DNA from 2 places in the Isoptericola sp. Y581 genome. Region 1 is predicted to be linked to the other one. Evidence: riboswitches for the same ligand, from Rfam matches in the RefSeq annotation. Region 1 holds a riboswitch; the other holds the start of a gene.
What was found. A riboswitch is a leader RNA that binds a small molecule or an ion and turns the genes downstream of it on or off. The one in region 1 is predicted to bind ZMP and ZTP.

Region 1 (8,114 bases):
CATCGCGATCGAGGTCGAGACGGTGGGCGCGCGGCCGGGCACGGCGCGGATGCCTACCGGGAAGGCGAAGGCCCAGTAGCCGGCGAGCGCGACGCCCAGCAGCACCCGGCCGGCGAGCAAGAGGACGAAGCCCGGGGCGAGCGCCACCCCGAGGTTCGCCACGATCGCCAGGACGAGCAGCCCGATCAGCACCGTGCGCCGGTCGGTGCGGGGGAGCAGCACCGCGATGCTCGGCGCGGTCAGCGCGCCGGCGACGGCGGTCGCCGCGATGGCCAGGCCGGCGGTGCCCTCGCTCACGCCGACGTCCGCCGCGAGGGCGGGCAGCACCGCGGCAGGCAGGAACTCGCTCGACACGAGGGCTGCGATGCCGGTGGCGAGCGCGACGATCGGCGCCCACGACGTGCGGGCGGTAGGGACCGAGGGGGTCGGCGGGGCCGACGGGGCCGATGGGAGCGAAGTGGGGGGAGCGTTCTCGGGCATGGCACCAGCCTCGGGCCGCGCCCGCCGCGGCGGTTGATCGGATGTCGCGCGCGGTTGATCGAACGACCGCCGTCGCCGGTCGCGACGAGCGGTGGGGCCCGGTGCGTCAGTCGGTGGGGGCCGCGTCGTCGTCGCCGTCCGGGGCGTCGCGGGGGCCCACAACGCTGAGCACCTGGTAGGGCTCGCGCGGGACGCCGGGCTGGTCGCGAGCCGTCGCGAAACTGCGGTCGGTCCAGCGGGTGAGCAGCTCCGCGAGCTCGGTCACCATCTCGCCGGCCTCCTCCTGGGTGAGCAGCCACGTGCTCAGCATGAACGTGCGGCCCGAGTCCTCGGCGCTGTCCTGGTTCTCGCGCTCGAAGAGTTCGGTGACCCACGCAAGCGTCGGGCGCAGGATGAGGTCGGTCGCGTCGCCCGCCGCGGGCTTCACGTTGTAGCTCTTGGCGACGTTCGTCCAGACGCGGTCCCGCTTGTCGCGCGCGTGCTCGGGGGCCTCGACGATCATCCCGGCCTTGGCGAGCACCCTCAGGTGGAAGCTCACGGAGTTCGCCGGCTGGCCGATGGCCTCGGCGAGGTCGGCGGCACGGGCGTGGCCGAGCACCGCGAGCTGCATGAGGATGCGCTGCCGCACCGGATGAGCAATCGCTCGCAGGCCTTGCGGGTCCTGGACCTCCAACGTCTCTCGCACCCGACCGAGGGTAGCAAGGTCGCCCACCATCCATTGCTCAATATCTATCGCGCAACATCTATCGCGCAATAGATATTGCGCAACAAGCGTTGCGGGTCTAGCGTTCCCCTCATGACCACCGAACGCATCGCCGAGGCGCCGCCCGCTGTCGACATCCCCCTGCGCCGTAACCGGCCGTACATGCTGCTCATGTCCGGCCTGACGACCCAGTCGCTCGGGGGAGGGGTCGCGCGGTTCGCCGTCCCGCTCCTCGCGCTGGAGCTGACCGGCTCGCCGGCCGCGGCGGGCCTCGTGGCCGCCGTCGGGCAGTCCGGCGCCCTGCTGGCGGCGCTCCCGGCGGGCGTCGTGGCGGACCGCACCGACCGGCGCCGGCTCGTCCTCGGCGCGGCGGGCACGGCGGCGGTGCTGTGGGGCACGGTGGTCGTCGCGGGCGCCCTCGGCGGCCTGACCGCCTGGCACCTCGCCGCCGTCCTCTTCGGCGCAGCGGTGGTGACCGCGTTCCTCGACCCCGCGATCAGCGGGGCCTTCCGCGCCGTCGTCCCGCAGGCGCAGCTGCCGACCGCGTATGCCGCCGCACAGGGGAGGGATGCCGTCGCGGGGATGGTCGCCGGTCCGTTGGGCGGCGTCCTGTATAGCCTCGCGCACGTCGTGCCGATGGTCGGCGCGGTCGTGGGGGAGCTGGCGACCGCCGTCTGCGCTTTCTTCGTGCGGGAGCCGCTGAACGGCGACGTCGCCGATCAACGCGCCGTCCGGCCGCTGGTGGCCCTGCGGCAGGGGCTGCGGTTCGTCTGGTCGGTGCCGCTCTTCCGGGCGTCCCTCGGGCTGTTCGTCGTGGTGAACGTCGCGCTGAGCGGGATGATGATCGGCATCAACCTCGAGCTCGCCGGCAACGGCACCCCGCCGGTGCTCATCGGCGTCCTCGACATGGCGGCCGCCGGCTCGATGCTGCTCGGTGCGGTTGTCGCGCCCCCGCTCGTCGCACGGCTGCGGCTCGGCGTCGTGACCGTGCTCGCGCTCGGGCTGCTCGTCGTCGCCTTCGCCGCCATGGCGCTTGTGCAGACCTACCTGGGGTACGTGGTCCTCACGGCCGTGGGCGTCCTGCTGGTCCCGGCGGTGAACTCAGCGATGGCGGGGTACAACGCGGCCATCACGCCGGGTGAGATGCAGGGCCGGCTCGCCTCCGTGCTCGGGCTGAGCGGCGTGGCGGCGATGCCGGTCGCCCCCCTGGTCGGCGGCACGCTGCTCGGTGCCGGCGGCATCGGCGTCGTGCTGTGGGTGTTGGTCGGCCTCCTCGCCGTCACCGTCGCCGGGCTGTGCTGCGTGCGGCCGCTGTGGCGGGTCGGCACCCCCGACGCCTGGGCCGCCGACGCGCTCTCGATGCCGGCGGCGTGACCCGGAGCATGGCTCGGCAGGGCTCGGGCAGGTGCTTCGTCAGGAGGCCGGCGGGCCCGAGTAGGCCACGAAGGTGTCCTTCCCTGCCGGGCCGACGTTGGTGACGTAGGCGCGGACCTGATACTCCTCGGGCAGGTCGACGCGGTCGGGAAGTCGTCCCACGACTTCCCGCACCTCCGTGCGATAGGCGGCCAGCTCGTCGTCGGACGGTTCGTGGTCCGGGCCGAGCTCGAGGAGGGCGTCGTCCGGGCGGATCTCCAGGGACACGAGGTCCTCCCGCAGCGGCTCGACGGCGGTCAGGACGGCGCGGACGAGCTGCGGCTCCTGGCGGGTCAGGTCGTACGGCAGGCTGATCTGGTGGCGGGAGAGCCGGTCCGGACGCACCTCGAACTCGGTGACCGCCGGTGGCACGGTGTCCGGCAGCTGGGCCAGGAACTCCGCGGCCTCCTGCGCTGTCTCGACGGCGTCGGCGCCCTCGGGGTAGCGGAGCTCGACGGTTCTTTCGCTGACCACACGTGTGCTGGGTGTGGCGGCCGGCAGGTCCAGGCCGGCCGCGTACAGGAGGGCGTCGAACGATGCGTCGTCCGGCCAGTCGACGAGGGGCTCCAGCGTGCCGGTGCCGAGCGTGGCGGACATCGAGGTGTACACGGCGTCCCTGGCGAACGTGCCCACGTGGGCGACCTGCTCGGCCGTGACGTCGTCGTCGAGGGTGACGTGCAGGTGCGGGAACCACGGGACGTCCCCGCGGGCAGACGCCTGGGCGACGCCCGGCAGGGCCTCGACCTCGCCCAGGTGGCGCTGCAGGGTCTGTTCGGGGGAGGTGTACCAGCGGTACCCGACAACGGCGGCAACGACCACGACCGCGACCCCGGCGACGACGGCGATGGCCACGGTGGCCGGGCGGAATCCTGCGTTCTCCCTGGTCATCGTGGCCATGCTAGCCGTCGGCTCAGACCGCGGACCAGCCGCCGTCCGAGGCGAGGATCGCGCCGTTGAGGTTCACCGCGTCCCGCGAGAGCAGGAACGTGATCGAGGCGGCCAGGTGCTCGGCCAGGGCGACGCCGGGGAGGTTGCCCATGTACCGGCCCAGGCGCGGTGCGCCGAACTCGGCCTGGCCGGGCTGGATGCCGGTGGCGACGCCGCCCGGCGCGACCGCGTTCACGGTGACCCCCGTGCCCGAGTACATCACCGCGGACGACTTGGTCAGCCCGATGACCGCGTGCTTGGACGCCGTGTAGGCGGCGCCGGCCGCCGAGCCGCGCAGGCCTGCTTCCGAGGCGATGTTGACGATGCGCCCGTCCTTCGCCTCGAGCATCCCGGGGACGACGGCGCGCATGAGGCGCATGGTCCCGTCGACGTTGACGCGCATCACGCGCTCCCACGTGGCGTCGGTCATCTCGTGCACCGCGCTCATGTCGTCCATGATCCCGGCGACGTTCGCCAGGGCGTCGACGCGGTCGCCCGCGGCGCGCAGGATCTCGGCGACCGACTCCGCCGACGTGATGTCGCCCGCGACGGCGACGACCTCGGCGTCCGGCAGGGAGGCGGCGAGCTCGTCGAGCTTCTCCTTCGCCAGGTCGACTGCGACGACGCGCCCGCCCTCACGGGCGACGCGGGAGGCGACGGCGCGGCCGATGCCCGACGCCGCGCCCGTGACGATGACGGTCTGGCCGGCGAAGCGGCCCGGCGTGATCTGCTCGGTCCACGGCGCGGGGCCGGCTGCGGAGGGGGTGTCGTCGTCGGAGCCCTCGGGGACCTCGGCGCGATACGCGGCGACGAGGCCGTCCACCAGCTCGGCGGGTACCTTGCCGTTCGACAGCGTTACGAGCTGCTCGAGCGGGAGTGCCCGGGCCGGCGCCAGCGACTCGGCGGACGCCCCGGCCTGCTCGAGGAGGGTGGCGAGGATGCGGCCGCCGACGGGGTGGTCGAGCCATTCGCCGACGGTCGAGGATGCGGACAGGGCCATAGTGCTCTCCTTGCTGGGTGGTCCCTCGCGGGCTAAACCGGACAACACTGTCCGGTTGTTAGCATATTCCGATGTCCCCCTACCGCCGCAACCCCGGACCGTCGGCCGGCCCGCGCAACCGCGCGGCCCTGCTCGCGGCGGCCCACGAGGTCTTCGCCGAGGCCGGGACCACGGCGCCACTCAGCGCGATCGCCCGGCGCGCCGGCGTGGGCCAGGGCAGCCTCTACCGGCACTTCCCGGACCGGGTCACGCTCGTGGCCGCGGTCGTGGAGGCGAACGTCGCGGAGCTCGAGGACGCGGCGGCCGAACCGGGGACCGAGCTGCCCGCGCTGCTCGGCCTCGTCACCCGGCACGCGGTCGAGTCCGTGGGGGTCGTGGACCTGCTCGTCGAGGAGCGCCCCGGGCGCATGCTGGAGCTGCGCGGGCGCGTCGAGGCGGTCCTCGCAGCGCACCTCGGCGCGGCGCGCGTGGCGGGCCAGGTTCCGGCGACCACGACCGCTGCAGACCTCATGCTCGGGGTCGAGCTCGTCGCGGGGGTCATCACCCGCCGCCCCGCCGCCGAGCGTCCGGCCGTCGCCGCACGCGCGTGGCGGCTCCTCGGCTTCGAGGCCTGACCAGGACGACTCAGTACCTCTCGACGAGGTGCTCGCGACCGGCCGGCGGTTCGTAGGACTCCGGCCAGAAGTCGATGATCGAGGAGACCCGGCCGTCGTCGTCGAACCCGAAGAAGGACACCCCCGTCTCGACGTGCTCGCCGATCCGGACCTCGACCCAGGAGACGGCGCCGTCGTCGTCGGCCACGACCCGCTGGACCGTCACGTGCCAGTCGCCCGGATACTCGCTGTTGAACCGCACCCAGTTCTCGCGGCCGTGCACGCGCTCGCGGGTCTGCGGCATGTCGCAGACGAAGTCCGTGGCGAAGAAGTCCGTGTACGCGCTCCAGTCGCGGTCCTCGGCGGCACGCCAGAGTCGGGTCAAGGTGTCGTGTCGGGGATGCATGTCCGACACCCTATGGCCCGGTGCCGACAGCCGTCGTCGCAGGCCGTCACGGTCGCAGGCAACGTGTCCCACGACCGGGCGGACGATAGAGTGCTCTCGGCTGTGACTGGCGAGGGTGGGGCACCACCGGGGAGCAGCCACCCCAGATCGACCCGCGATGTGCGCCGCCCGCCTGGGTGCCAGGGTCTTCGAGAGACCGACTCTTCGAGGAGACCTCATGTCAGGCGCACCCACCGCCCCCGACGTCCAGCTCGCCGACGACGCGCAGCGCCCCGTCCGCCGTGCCCTGCTGAGCGTCTATGACAAGACCGGCCTGACAGAGCTCGCCACCGCCCTGCACGCGGCGGGCGTCGAGCTCGTGTCCACCGGGTCCACGGCCGCCCGCATCGCCGACGCCGGCGTCCCCGTCACCCGCGTGGAGGAGCTCACCGGCTTCCCTGAGTGCCTCGAGGGCCGCGTGAAGACGCTGCACCCGCGCGTGCACGCCGGCATCCTGGCCGACACCCGCAAGGCCGACCACCTCGCCCAGCTTGCCGACCTCGGCATCGACACGTTCGAGCTGGTCGTCGTGAACCTGTACCCGTTCGCCGCCACGGTGTCGTCCGGCGCCGGGCCGGACGAGGTCGTCGAGCAGATCGACATCGGCGGGCCTTCCATGGTCCGCGCCGCGGCGAAGAACCACCCGAGCGTCGCGATCGTCGTCGACCCGGCGCGGTACGACGACGTCGTCGCCGCGGTGACCGGCGGGGGATTCACCTTCGCCCAGCGCAAGCGCCTGGCGGCGGCGGCGTTCGCGCACACCGCCCAGTACGACGTCGGCGTCGCGTCCTGGTTCGCGAGCGCGTACGCGCCTGACGAGGTCGCACTCGAGTCCCACATGCCCGACGTCGCCGGCGCCGCGTTCGAGCGCACCGCCGTGCTGCGCTACGGCGAGAACCCGCACCAGCGGGCCGCCCTGTACACGCGGACCGACGGCGGCACCGGGCTCGCCCAGGCCGCCCAGCTGCACGGCAAGGCGATGAGCTACAACAACTACGTCGACGCCGACGCCGCCTGGCGGGCCGCGCACGACCACGCGGAGCCGGCCGTCGCCGTCGTCAAGCACGCCAACCCGTGCGGCATCGCCGTCGGTGCGGACATCGCGCAGGCCCACGCCCGCGCGCACGCCACCGACCCGGTGTCGGCCTACGGCGGCGTCGTCGCCGCGAACCGCGTGATCACCCGAGCCGCGGCCGAGCAGATCGCCCCTGTGTTCACCGAGGTGGTCGTGGCCCCCGGCTTCGAGCCGGAGGCGCTGGAGCTCCTGCAGGCCAAGAAGAACGTGCGCCTGCTCGTGGTCGACACCCCGCCGCGCGCCGTCGCCGAGAACCGGCCAATCTCCGGCGGCATGCTCGTGCAGGAGGTCGACAGCTTCCAGGCCGAGGGCGACGACCCCGCGGCGTGGACGCTCGCCGCGGGCGACGCGGCGGACGAGGCCACGCTCGCCGACCTGGCGTTCGCGTGGAAGTCCGTCCGGGCGGCCAAGTCGAACGCCATCCTGCTCGCCGCAGGCGGCGCGGCCGTGGGCATCGGCATGGGCCAGGTGAACCGCGTCGACTCGTGCCGGCTCTCCGTGGAGCGGGCCAACACGCTCGCCGACGGAGAGTCCGGCCCGGTCGAGCGGGCGCGTGGTGCCGTCGCGGCCTCCGACGCCTTCTTCCCCTTCGCCGACGGGCTGCAGGTGCTGCTCGACGCCGGGGTCCGCGCCGTCGTGCAGCCCGGCGGGTCCATCCGCGACGCCGAGGTGATCGAGGCGGCCCAGGCCGCCGGCGTCACGATGTACCTCACCGGCACCCGCCACTTCGCCCACTGACCACCGCGCCGCTGGTTGAGCCGGTCGAAACCACGCCCGGTGGTTGAGCTTGTCGAAACCCGGGTTTCGACAGGCTCAACCGGCGATCGGTTTCGACAGGCTCAACCGGCGATCGGTTTCGACAGGCTCAACCGGCGATCGGTTTCGACAGGCTCAACCGGCGATCGGCGGTTTCGACAGGCTCAACCGGCGATCGGCGGTTTCGACAGGCTCAACCGGCGACGGCGGTCTTCAGCCGGACCGTCGGGTCGGTGGCCCTGGCGAGGTCGAGGCGCAGCGGCTCGCCGCGGTTCATGAGCCGCCGCACGCCGCCGACGTCGCGCGGGGAGTCGACCAGGAGGACGGCGCGGACCGTCGCGGCGCCGTTGTGCGTCGTGGCGACGGGATCGAGGTACAGGGCCGCCCACGGGCCCTCGCCCGGCGTCCCGCGCAACAGCACGGGGGAGTCGGGGGCGGGCAGTCCCAGCAGGGCGAGGTCGTGGCCGAGCTGCTGCGAGAAGACGTACGGCGCGTGCGTGGCGCCGCCCCCGACGCCGGGCCCCACCTGGAGCATGGCACGCACGGTGGCGTCCGGGTCGTGCAGGGCGGCCGACCAGTGCCCGCCCGGCACCGTGCCGAACACGGGGTGTGCCCGGGACGCGACGTCGCCTACCGCCCAGACGCCCGGCTGGCCGGGGACCCGTCCGTCGGCGTCCACCACCAGCGCGCCGCGGCCGTCCGTCGGCAGCGCGCCCGCCAGC
Region 2 (8,114 bases), on a different contig from region 1:
GACCCACCGCCCGGCACGACGTACGAGGCCCCGAGGCCTGCGATCCCTGGTGGCACCGGTGACGGCGGTCGCCGTCGCCCTGGGCGTGGCCATGGCGGGGCCAGGCGCCGCGGCCGAGGGAGATGCCGATGCCTCCCGCTGGCGCGTCGCCTCGCCGTCGGGCTCCGTCGACGCCGAGGTGCGGCTCGTCGACGGCGCGCTCGACCTCGCCGTGCGCCGGGACGGCCGACAGGTCCTGACCGTGGGCTCGCTGGGCGTGGTGACGGACGTGGCCGACCTGTCGACCGGGCTCGACGTGGTGTCGACCGAGCGCGACGTCGTCCGGGAGAGCTACACGATGACGACGGGCAAGCGGCGGGAGCGCTCCGTCCGGCAGGACGAGCTCCGGCTGCGCGTGGCGAGCGCCGACGGACGGTTCGACGTCGTGATCCGAGCGGCCGACGACGGCGTCGCGTTCCGGTACGAGCTGCCGCGCTCCCTCGGCGACCAGTACCAGGTGCTCTCCGAGCCGGCGCGCTTCGCGCTGCCCGCCGAGGCGGACGCGTGGCTCCAGCCGTACGCGCCGCAGTACGAGAACGCGCACGTCACGACGACGGCGGCCGACGCCGAGCCCGGGTCCTACGGGTTCCCCGCGACGTTCCGCCACGGCGACGACTACGTGCTGCTCACGGACTCGGACGTCACCGGGACCTACGCGGGCTCGTCCCCGACGCACGACGCGGCCGGGTCGCCCGACTACGGCCTCGAGCTGTACGAGGGCGACCCCGTCGCGGCAGCGGGCGCGCTGCGCACCCCGTGGCGCGTCGCCGTCACCGGCTCGGCCGGCGACATGGTCGAGTCCACGCTGGTGGACGACCTGGCCCGCCCGAGCCGCGTCCGCGACACGTCGTGGATCGAGCCGGGCATGGCGGCGTGGTCGTGGATCACCGGCGGCTCGACCCAGGCAGTGACGCGGGGCCGGCTCGCGGGCGGGCAGACGGTCACAGGGATCTGGACCGTGCGGGTGGGCCGCGACGGGCCGGTCGGCGCCGTCGACCTGCCGGTCGTCGGCACCTATGAGACGCGGGACGGCCGGACGATCCGCTCGGGCGACGCCGCGCGGCTCGACGTCCTGCCGCCGGTGCCGCAGGGCGACGCCTGGGTCTCGGGCCTACCGTTCGTCGAGGCGACGACGGGCTTCGGCGACGTCACCCGGGACGTCGACCTGGGCGGCGGGCCCATCGACGTCGGGGGCCAGCAGTTCGCGCACGGGATCGTCGCGCACGCCCCCGCCGACGTCCAGGTGCGCCTCGGCGGGGCATGCGCCACGTTCACCGCGACGCCCGGCATCGAGCCCGGAGGGGATGACCCGGAGGAGGGCAGCGCGACGTTCACGGTCGTCGGCGACGGGGTGCCGCTGGCCACGGTGGGCTCGGACGCCGACCCGGTGACCGTCGAGACGGCGCCGGAGCCCCTCGAGGTGGACGTGACCGGCGTCGAGTCCCTCTCCCTGCAGGTCGGCGACGGCGGCGACGGCGGCGACGGCAAGAACAACGACCACGCGGCGTGGGGGGACGCCCGGCTCGCCTGCGCCGGCTCCTGACCCGCCCTCTGCTGCTAGCATCGACGGCGTCGCGACTGGCGTACAGGTGGATCACCATCGGGGAGCGACGCGCTGTGCAGACGACGGGTCGTTCGCCTGGGCCCGGTCGCTCGATTGACATGATGGCCCGGCCTCCTGACGGTCGGCCGAGCCTGTCCGAACGCCGTCCGACACAGCAGGAGAACGCCGCATGAGCACTCCCGACCCCACGTTCAACGCGCCCCTGGCCGAGCTCGACCCCGAGATCGCGGCCGTCCTCGACGGGGAGCTGGCCCGCCAGCGCGACACCCTCGAGATGATCGCGAGCGAGAACTTCGTGCCCCGCGCCGTCCTGCAGGCGCAGGGCAGCGTGCTCACCAACAAGTACGCCGAGGGCTACCCGGGCCGCCGCTACTACGGCGGCTGTGAGCAGGTCGACATCGCGGAGAACCTCGCGATCGCCCGGGTCAAGGACCTGTTCGGGGCCGAGGCCGCGAACGTCCAGCCGCACTCCGGCGCCCAGGCCAACGCGTCAGTGCTGCACGCCCTCATCAACGCGGGCGACAAGATCCTCGGCCTCGAGCTGGCGCACGGCGGCCACCTCACGCACGGCATGAAGATCAACTTCTCCGGCAAGCTCTACGACGTCGGCGCCTACGGAGTGGACCCGCAGTCGTACCGCATCGAGATGGACGAGGTGCGCAAGCGCGCTCTCGAGCACCGCCCCGACGTCATCATCGCCGGCTGGTCCGCCTACCCCCGCCACCTCGACTTCGCCGCGTTCCGCGAGGTCGCGGACGAGGTCGGCGCCAAGCTCTGGGTGGACATGGCGCACTTCGCCGGCCTCGTGGCCGCGGGCCTGCACCCGAGCCCCGTGCCGCACGCCGACGTCGTGAGCTCCACCGTGCACAAGACCATCGGCGGCCCGCGCTCCGGCTTCATCCTGAGCAAGGAGGAGTACGCCAAGAAGATCAACTCCGCCGTGTTCCCGGGCCAGCAGGGCGGCCCGCTCATGCACGTGATCGCGGCCAAGGCCGTCGCGTTCAAGGTCGCGGGCACCGACGAGTTCAAGGACCGTCAGGAGCGCACGCTGCGCGGCGCTCAGATCATCGCCGAGCGGCTGACCCAGGCCGACGTCGCCGAGCAGGGCGTGTCCGTGCTCACCGGCGGCACCGACGTGCACCTGGTGCTCGTGGACCTGAGGAACTCCGCGCTCGACGGCCAGCAGGCGGAGGACCTCCTGCACGATGCCGGCATCACCGTGAACCGCAACGCCGTGCCGTTCGACCCGCGCCCGCCGCGCGTCACCTCCGGCCTGCGGATCGGCACGCCGGCGCTCGCCACCCGCGGGTTCGGCGACGCCGAGTTCACCGAGGTCGCGGAGATCATCGCGGTGGCCCTGCGCGACGGCGCCTCGGCCGACGTCGACGCCCTCTCGGCCCGCGTCGCGAAGCTCACCGCCGACTTCCCGCTCTACCCCGGCCTGCAGCAGTGACCGCCCGGATGCTGCCCGGCAAGCCGGTCGCGGAGGCGGTGTTCGCGGACCTCGCTCCGCGGATCGAGTCGCTCGTCGCCGCCGGTCACCGGCCGGGGCTCGGCACGATCCTCGTCGGCGACGACTCGGCGAGCGCCGGCTACGTCCGGATGAAGATGGACAAGGCGACCGAGCTCGGGTTCACCTCGCCGCACATCCACCTGCCGCAGGACGCCACGCAGGCGGACGTCCTGGCGGCCGTGCGGGAGATGAACGACGCCAAGGACGTCGACTCCGTCCTCATCCAGCACCCCACCCCTCCGCAGATCGACTTCGACGCGGCGCTGCTGGCCCTCGACCCGGACAAGGACGCCGACGCGCTGCATCCGGTGAACATGGGGCGTCTCGCGCTCGGCATGCCGGGCCCGGTGCCGGCGACGCCGGCGGGGATCGAGACGCTGCTGGCGCACTACGAGATCCCGGTCGCCGGTCGCGAGGTGTGCATCCTCGGCCGTGGCACGACCCTCGGGCGGCCGCTGGCGCTGCTGCTCTCGCAGAAACGTCCCACGGCCAACGCGGCCGTCACCGTGGTCCACACCGGGGTGCCGGACTGGCCGGAGTACACCAAGCGTGCCGACATCGTCATCGCCGCCGCTGGTGTCCCGGGCATCCTGCGGCCGGAGCACCTGACGCCGGGCGTCACGGTGATCGGCGGCGGTGTCCGGTACGAGGGCCGCAAGCTGCTGCCGGACGTGGACGAGTCCTGCGAGGAGGTCGCCGGCGCGATCACGCCGCGGATCGGTGGCGTCGGGCCGACCACCATCGCGATGCTGTTCCGCAGCGCCGTCGAGGCTGCCGAGCGCTCGGTCGCGTCCGCCATCATGAGCGCATGACCGCGAAGAGCCAGCAGGGATGGGCGGGCGAGCCGAGCGAGCTGCTCCGGGTGGGCGAGGGGTTCCGGCTCGCGGACGTCGACCCCGACGCGAAGCCCGGGTACGAGGGGAAGAAGAAGGACGGCGCGGCCGACCTCCGAGCAGGCGCCGAGGAGCTGGACGAGCTCCAGGAGCGCCTCTACGCCCAGAGCCGCGAGGACCCGTCCGCGCCGGCCGTGCTGCTCGTGCTGCAGGCCATGGACTCCGCCGGCAAGGGCGGCATCGTGCGCCACGTCATCGGCGCCACCGACCCGCAGGGCATCCACCTGAAGGCGTTCAAGAAGCCCACGCCGGAGGAGCTGGGCCACGGGTTCCTGTGGCGGGTCGAGAAGGAGGTCCCGGAGGCCGGGTACATCGGCGTCTTCGACCGCTCGCACTACGAGGACGTCCTCATCGGCAGGGTGCGCGAGCTGGCCCCGCCCGCGGAGATCGAGCGCCGGTACGGCGCGATCGACGAGTTCGAGAAGCGGCTGACCGACGCGGGCACCCGCGTCGTCAAGGTCATGCTGCACATCTCGTACGAGGAGCAGAAGGAGCGCCTGGCCGAGCGGCTCGAACGACCGGACAAGCACTGGAAGTACAACCCCGGCGACGTCGACGAGCGGTTGCTGTGGCCGCGGTACATGGATGCCTTCCAGCAGGTCTTCGAGCGCACCTCGACCGACAACGCCCCGTGGTTCGTGGTGCCCGCGAACGCGAAGTGGTACGCCCGGCTGGCGGTGCAGGCGCTGCTCCTGGAGGCGTTGGAGGACATCGACCCGCGCTGGCCGGCCGCCACGTTCGACGTCCAGAAGGAGAAGGCGCGCCTCGCCGCGACGTGACGTCCCATCCGACCGGCATCTGACTGGCGATGAGTTCGCCCGCCCGTCCCGGTCGACCCCTGGGACGACACCGCGCGCCACCGACGGCGCGTGGGCCGGGAAGAACGGGAGACGGACATGGTCGACGTGCTCACCCACCTGTGGTTCGGCAACAACAAGGCCCACGAGGCCGCCGAGTTCTACGCCGCGCACATCCCCGACTCCTCGGTGGGCTCGGTGCTGGTCTCGCCCGAGGGCGTGCCCGGGGCCGAGCCGGGGCGGCCGTTCATCGTGGAGTTCACGCTGGCCGGGCACCGCGTCATCGGGCTCAACGCCGGGCCGGAGTTCCAGCTCAACGAGGCCTTCAGCTTCTACCTGCGGGTCGACTCGCAGGAGGAGGTGGACCGGTACTGGGAGGTCCTCACGTCCGACGGCGGCGAGCCCGGGCCCTGCGGCTGGTGCAAGGACCGCTACGGCGTCTCGTGGCAGGTCGTGCCGAAGCGGCTCGAGGAGCTGTCGGGCGACTACACGACCGAGGCCAACATCCGCGTGATGAAGGCGATGCTGCAGATGCACAAGATCGAGGTCCCCGTGCTGGAGGCCGCCTACCGCGGAGAGTGAGCAGGGGCACCCGCCGCCGACGTCGTCGGGTGCGGGCGGTGTCGCCGGCGTGTGATGGGATGACCGGCGTGCTGACCGTCGCCACCGCCAACGTCAACGGCATCCGTGCCGCCTTCCGCCGCAACATGGACGCCTGGATCGCCACCCGCACGCCGGACGTGCTGCTGCTGCAGGAGGTGCGCGCCCCCGACGAGCTGGTCCACGAGTTCCTCGAGGGCTGGCACGTCGCGCACCTGCCGAGCGAGATCAAGGGCCGCGCGGGGGTGGCGGTCGCGTCGCGGCTGCCGCTGCACGCCGTCCGCATGGGTCTCGCGGCCCACGGCCCGGCGGGGGAGCCCGAGCCCCCGGTCGACACCGGCCGCTGGGTGGAGGCCGATGTCGAGCTGCCGGGCGGCGGCCTGCTCACGGCCGTCTCCGCCTACCTGCACTCGGGGACGAACACCCCGGGCAAGGAGCACACGATGGCGGCCAAGTACGCGCACCTCGACAAGGTGACGGCGCGCCTGGCCGAGCTCGCCGCGGCCGAGCGGCCCGCCGTCGTCGCCGGCGACCTCAACGTCGCCCACCAGAACGCCGACATCGCGAACTGGAAGGGCAACCTCAAGAACGCTGGATTCCTCCCCGAGGAGCGGGCGTATGTGGACCGCTGGCTCGGCGAGCTCGGCTGGGCCGACCTCGGCCGCGTGCACGCCGGCGACGGCCCCGGACCGTACACCTGGTGGTCGTGGCGCGGGCAGTCGTACGTCAACGACCGCGGCTGGCGCATCGACTACCAGCTTGCCAACACCGTGCTCGCGCCGCGGGCCGTCAAGGTCGAGGTCGACCGCGCGCCCACCTACGACGAGCGGTGGAGCGACCACGCGCCCGTGATCGCCACGTACGACCTCTGAGTCTCCGCTGGTTGAGCCTGTCGAAACCCGGATCCTCGCTGGTTGAGCCTGTCGAAACCCGGATCCTCGCTGGTTGAGCCTGTCGAAACCCGGATCCTCGCTGGTTGAGCCTGTCGAAACCCGGATCCTCGCTGGTTGAGCCTGTCGAAACCCGGATCCTCGCTGGTTGAGCCTGTCGAAACCCGGATCCTCGCTGGTTGAGCCTGTCGAAACCTGCGTGAGGGGTTCGACAAGCTCAACCGGCGGCGCGGGGTTTCGACAAGCTCAACCGGCGGCGCGGGGTTTCGACAAGCTCAACCGGCGGCGCGGGGTTTCGACAGGCTCAACCGGCGGCGCGGGGTTTCGACAGGCTCAACCGGCGGCGGAACTATCGGCGCGGGAACATCGCCTTCAGCACCGCGTCGTGCACGTCGGTGTTGAGCTGGGCGCCGCTGAGCCGGTCGGCTCCCGGGCCCTGCGCGGTGATCGGCGTGGCCTCGCCGGTGTGCCCGCCGGTGGTCCAGTCGACGGTGAACTCCAGGTCCGTGCCCGGGATCGGGAACGGGCCGTCCTCGGCGGTCGCGCCCGCGCCGGACTCGTCGTCGGCGTCCACGTTCTCGATGGCGAGCCCGCCGGTGGCGTGGTCGCCGACCACGAGGATCAGCGTGTCCTTGTGCTTCTTCTGGAAGTCCAGCGCGAGCGCGACGGTCTCGTCCAGCGACTGCCCGGCCTCGATGGTGCGCGTGGCGTTGCTCTGGTGGGCGAACTCGTCGATCGCCTCCTCCTCGAGGAAGAGGAAGAAGCCGTCCCGGTCCCGGGAGACGACGTCGAGGGCCTTGGCGGCCATGTCGACGAGCGGTACCTCAGGCGAGTAGATGTCGCCCTCGCCCTCGTTGGCCTGCTGGAACGTCTCCTCGTTGGCGAACAGGCCGAGCAGGCGACGGCCGTCGGCGTCGGCCAGCCCCTCGGCGTCGCTCACGTACGTGTACCCGATCTCCTGCGCCCGCTCGACGAGGTTGCCCTCGGTGCCCTGGCTCTCCTCCTTGGGGTCCTGGGCCGGGTTGTCCGGCCAGGCGCCCGGGTCGCCCGCCGGGTACCACCAGTCCTCGCCACCGCCGAGCATGACGTCGGGCCTGGTCTCCTCGAGGTACTGGCGCGCGATCTCGCTGTGGTCGTACCGATCGGTGACGTGTGCGCCGAAGGCGGCTGGGCTCGCGTCGGTCACCTGCGCCGTGGAGACGAGGCCGGTCGCCTTGCCTCCCCGCTTCGCCCGCTCGAGCAGCGTCTCGACCGGGGTGCCGTCCGCGTCGACGCCCACGGCCCCGTTGAACGTGCGCACGCCGGTGGCGAACGCCGTCGCCGCGGCGGCGGAGTCGGTCACGGCCTCCTCCGGGTCCGCGGAGTCGGTCGCGGTCCAGCCGGCCTCGTCCAGCGAGTCCATGGTCAGCCGGCCGTCCTTGCCCTCCGTGGCGAGCCGGATGAGCTCCCGCGCGGAGAGCCCCATCCCGTCGCCCTGGATGAAGATGACGTTGCGGGCCCTGTCCTTGGTCGGGTGCCTGTGGTCGCGGTCGGCGGCGTGGCCCGCGGGCCGCTCGGTGGCGTCGTACGACGCCACCGCGGCCACGGATGCGCCGGCGGCGGCCAGCGCCGTCAGGCCCGCGGCGCCTGCCCTGAGAATTGCCTTGCGTGACATCGCTCCTCCTCGAACGCATGCCGGCGGCGTCCGTGCCGCCATGCCGGGGCACCGTAAGCAGGCCCGGCCGCGGCCGGCATCTCGGGGGAGGCTCGAACGACGGGGGTCAGGCGGTGCGGCCCGCGGCGGCCGACGGCGGCGCGAGCAGGAAGCCGGGCGAGCGC

Region 2: another riboswitch for ZMP and ZTP. It lies ahead of glyA (serine hydroxymethyltransferase); the one in region 1 lies ahead of purH (bifunctional phosphoribosylaminoimidazolecarboxamide formyltransferase/IMP cyclohydrolase).

What each region holds. Positions count from the first base shown of each region.
Region 1 is NZ_JCAIUK010000004.1:72,764-80,877, reverse strand. It holds gene AC1C2W_RS08895 (MFS transporter) at 1-480, opposite strand, end outside; gene AC1C2W_RS08890 (ArsR/SmtB family transcription factor) at 587-1,165, opposite strand; gene AC1C2W_RS08885 (MFS transporter) at 1,277-2,557, shown strand; gene AC1C2W_RS08880 (hypothetical protein) at 2,597-3,484, opposite strand; gene AC1C2W_RS08875 (SDR family NAD(P)-dependent oxidoreductase) at 3,507-4,523, opposite strand; gene AC1C2W_RS08870 (TetR family transcriptional regulator) at 4,595-5,137, shown strand; gene AC1C2W_RS08865 (nuclear transport factor 2 family protein) at 5,148-5,522, opposite strand; ZMP/ZTP riboswitch at 5,615-5,707, shown strand; gene purH (bifunctional phosphoribosylaminoimidazolecarboxamide formyltransferase/IMP cyclohydrolase) at 5,740-7,374, shown strand; gene AC1C2W_RS08855 (NAD(P)/FAD-dependent oxidoreductase) at 7,586-8,114, opposite strand, start outside.
Region 2 is NZ_JCAIUK010000002.1:108,554-116,667, forward strand. It holds gene AC1C2W_RS03485 (glycoside hydrolase family 97 N-terminal domain-containing protein) at 50-1,582, shown strand; ZMP/ZTP riboswitch at 1,604-1,691, shown strand; gene glyA (serine hydroxymethyltransferase) at 1,773-3,056, shown strand; gene AC1C2W_RS03495 (bifunctional 5,10-methylenetetrahydrofolate dehydrogenase/5,10-methenyltetrahydrofolate cyclohydrolase) at 3,053-3,928, shown strand; gene AC1C2W_RS03500 (PPK2 family polyphosphate kinase) at 3,925-4,788, shown strand; gene AC1C2W_RS03505 (VOC family protein) at 4,906-5,388, shown strand; gene AC1C2W_RS03510 (exodeoxyribonuclease III) at 5,457-6,278, shown strand; gene AC1C2W_RS03515 (alkaline phosphatase) at 6,646-7,950, opposite strand; gene galK (galactokinase) at 8,057-8,114, opposite strand, start outside.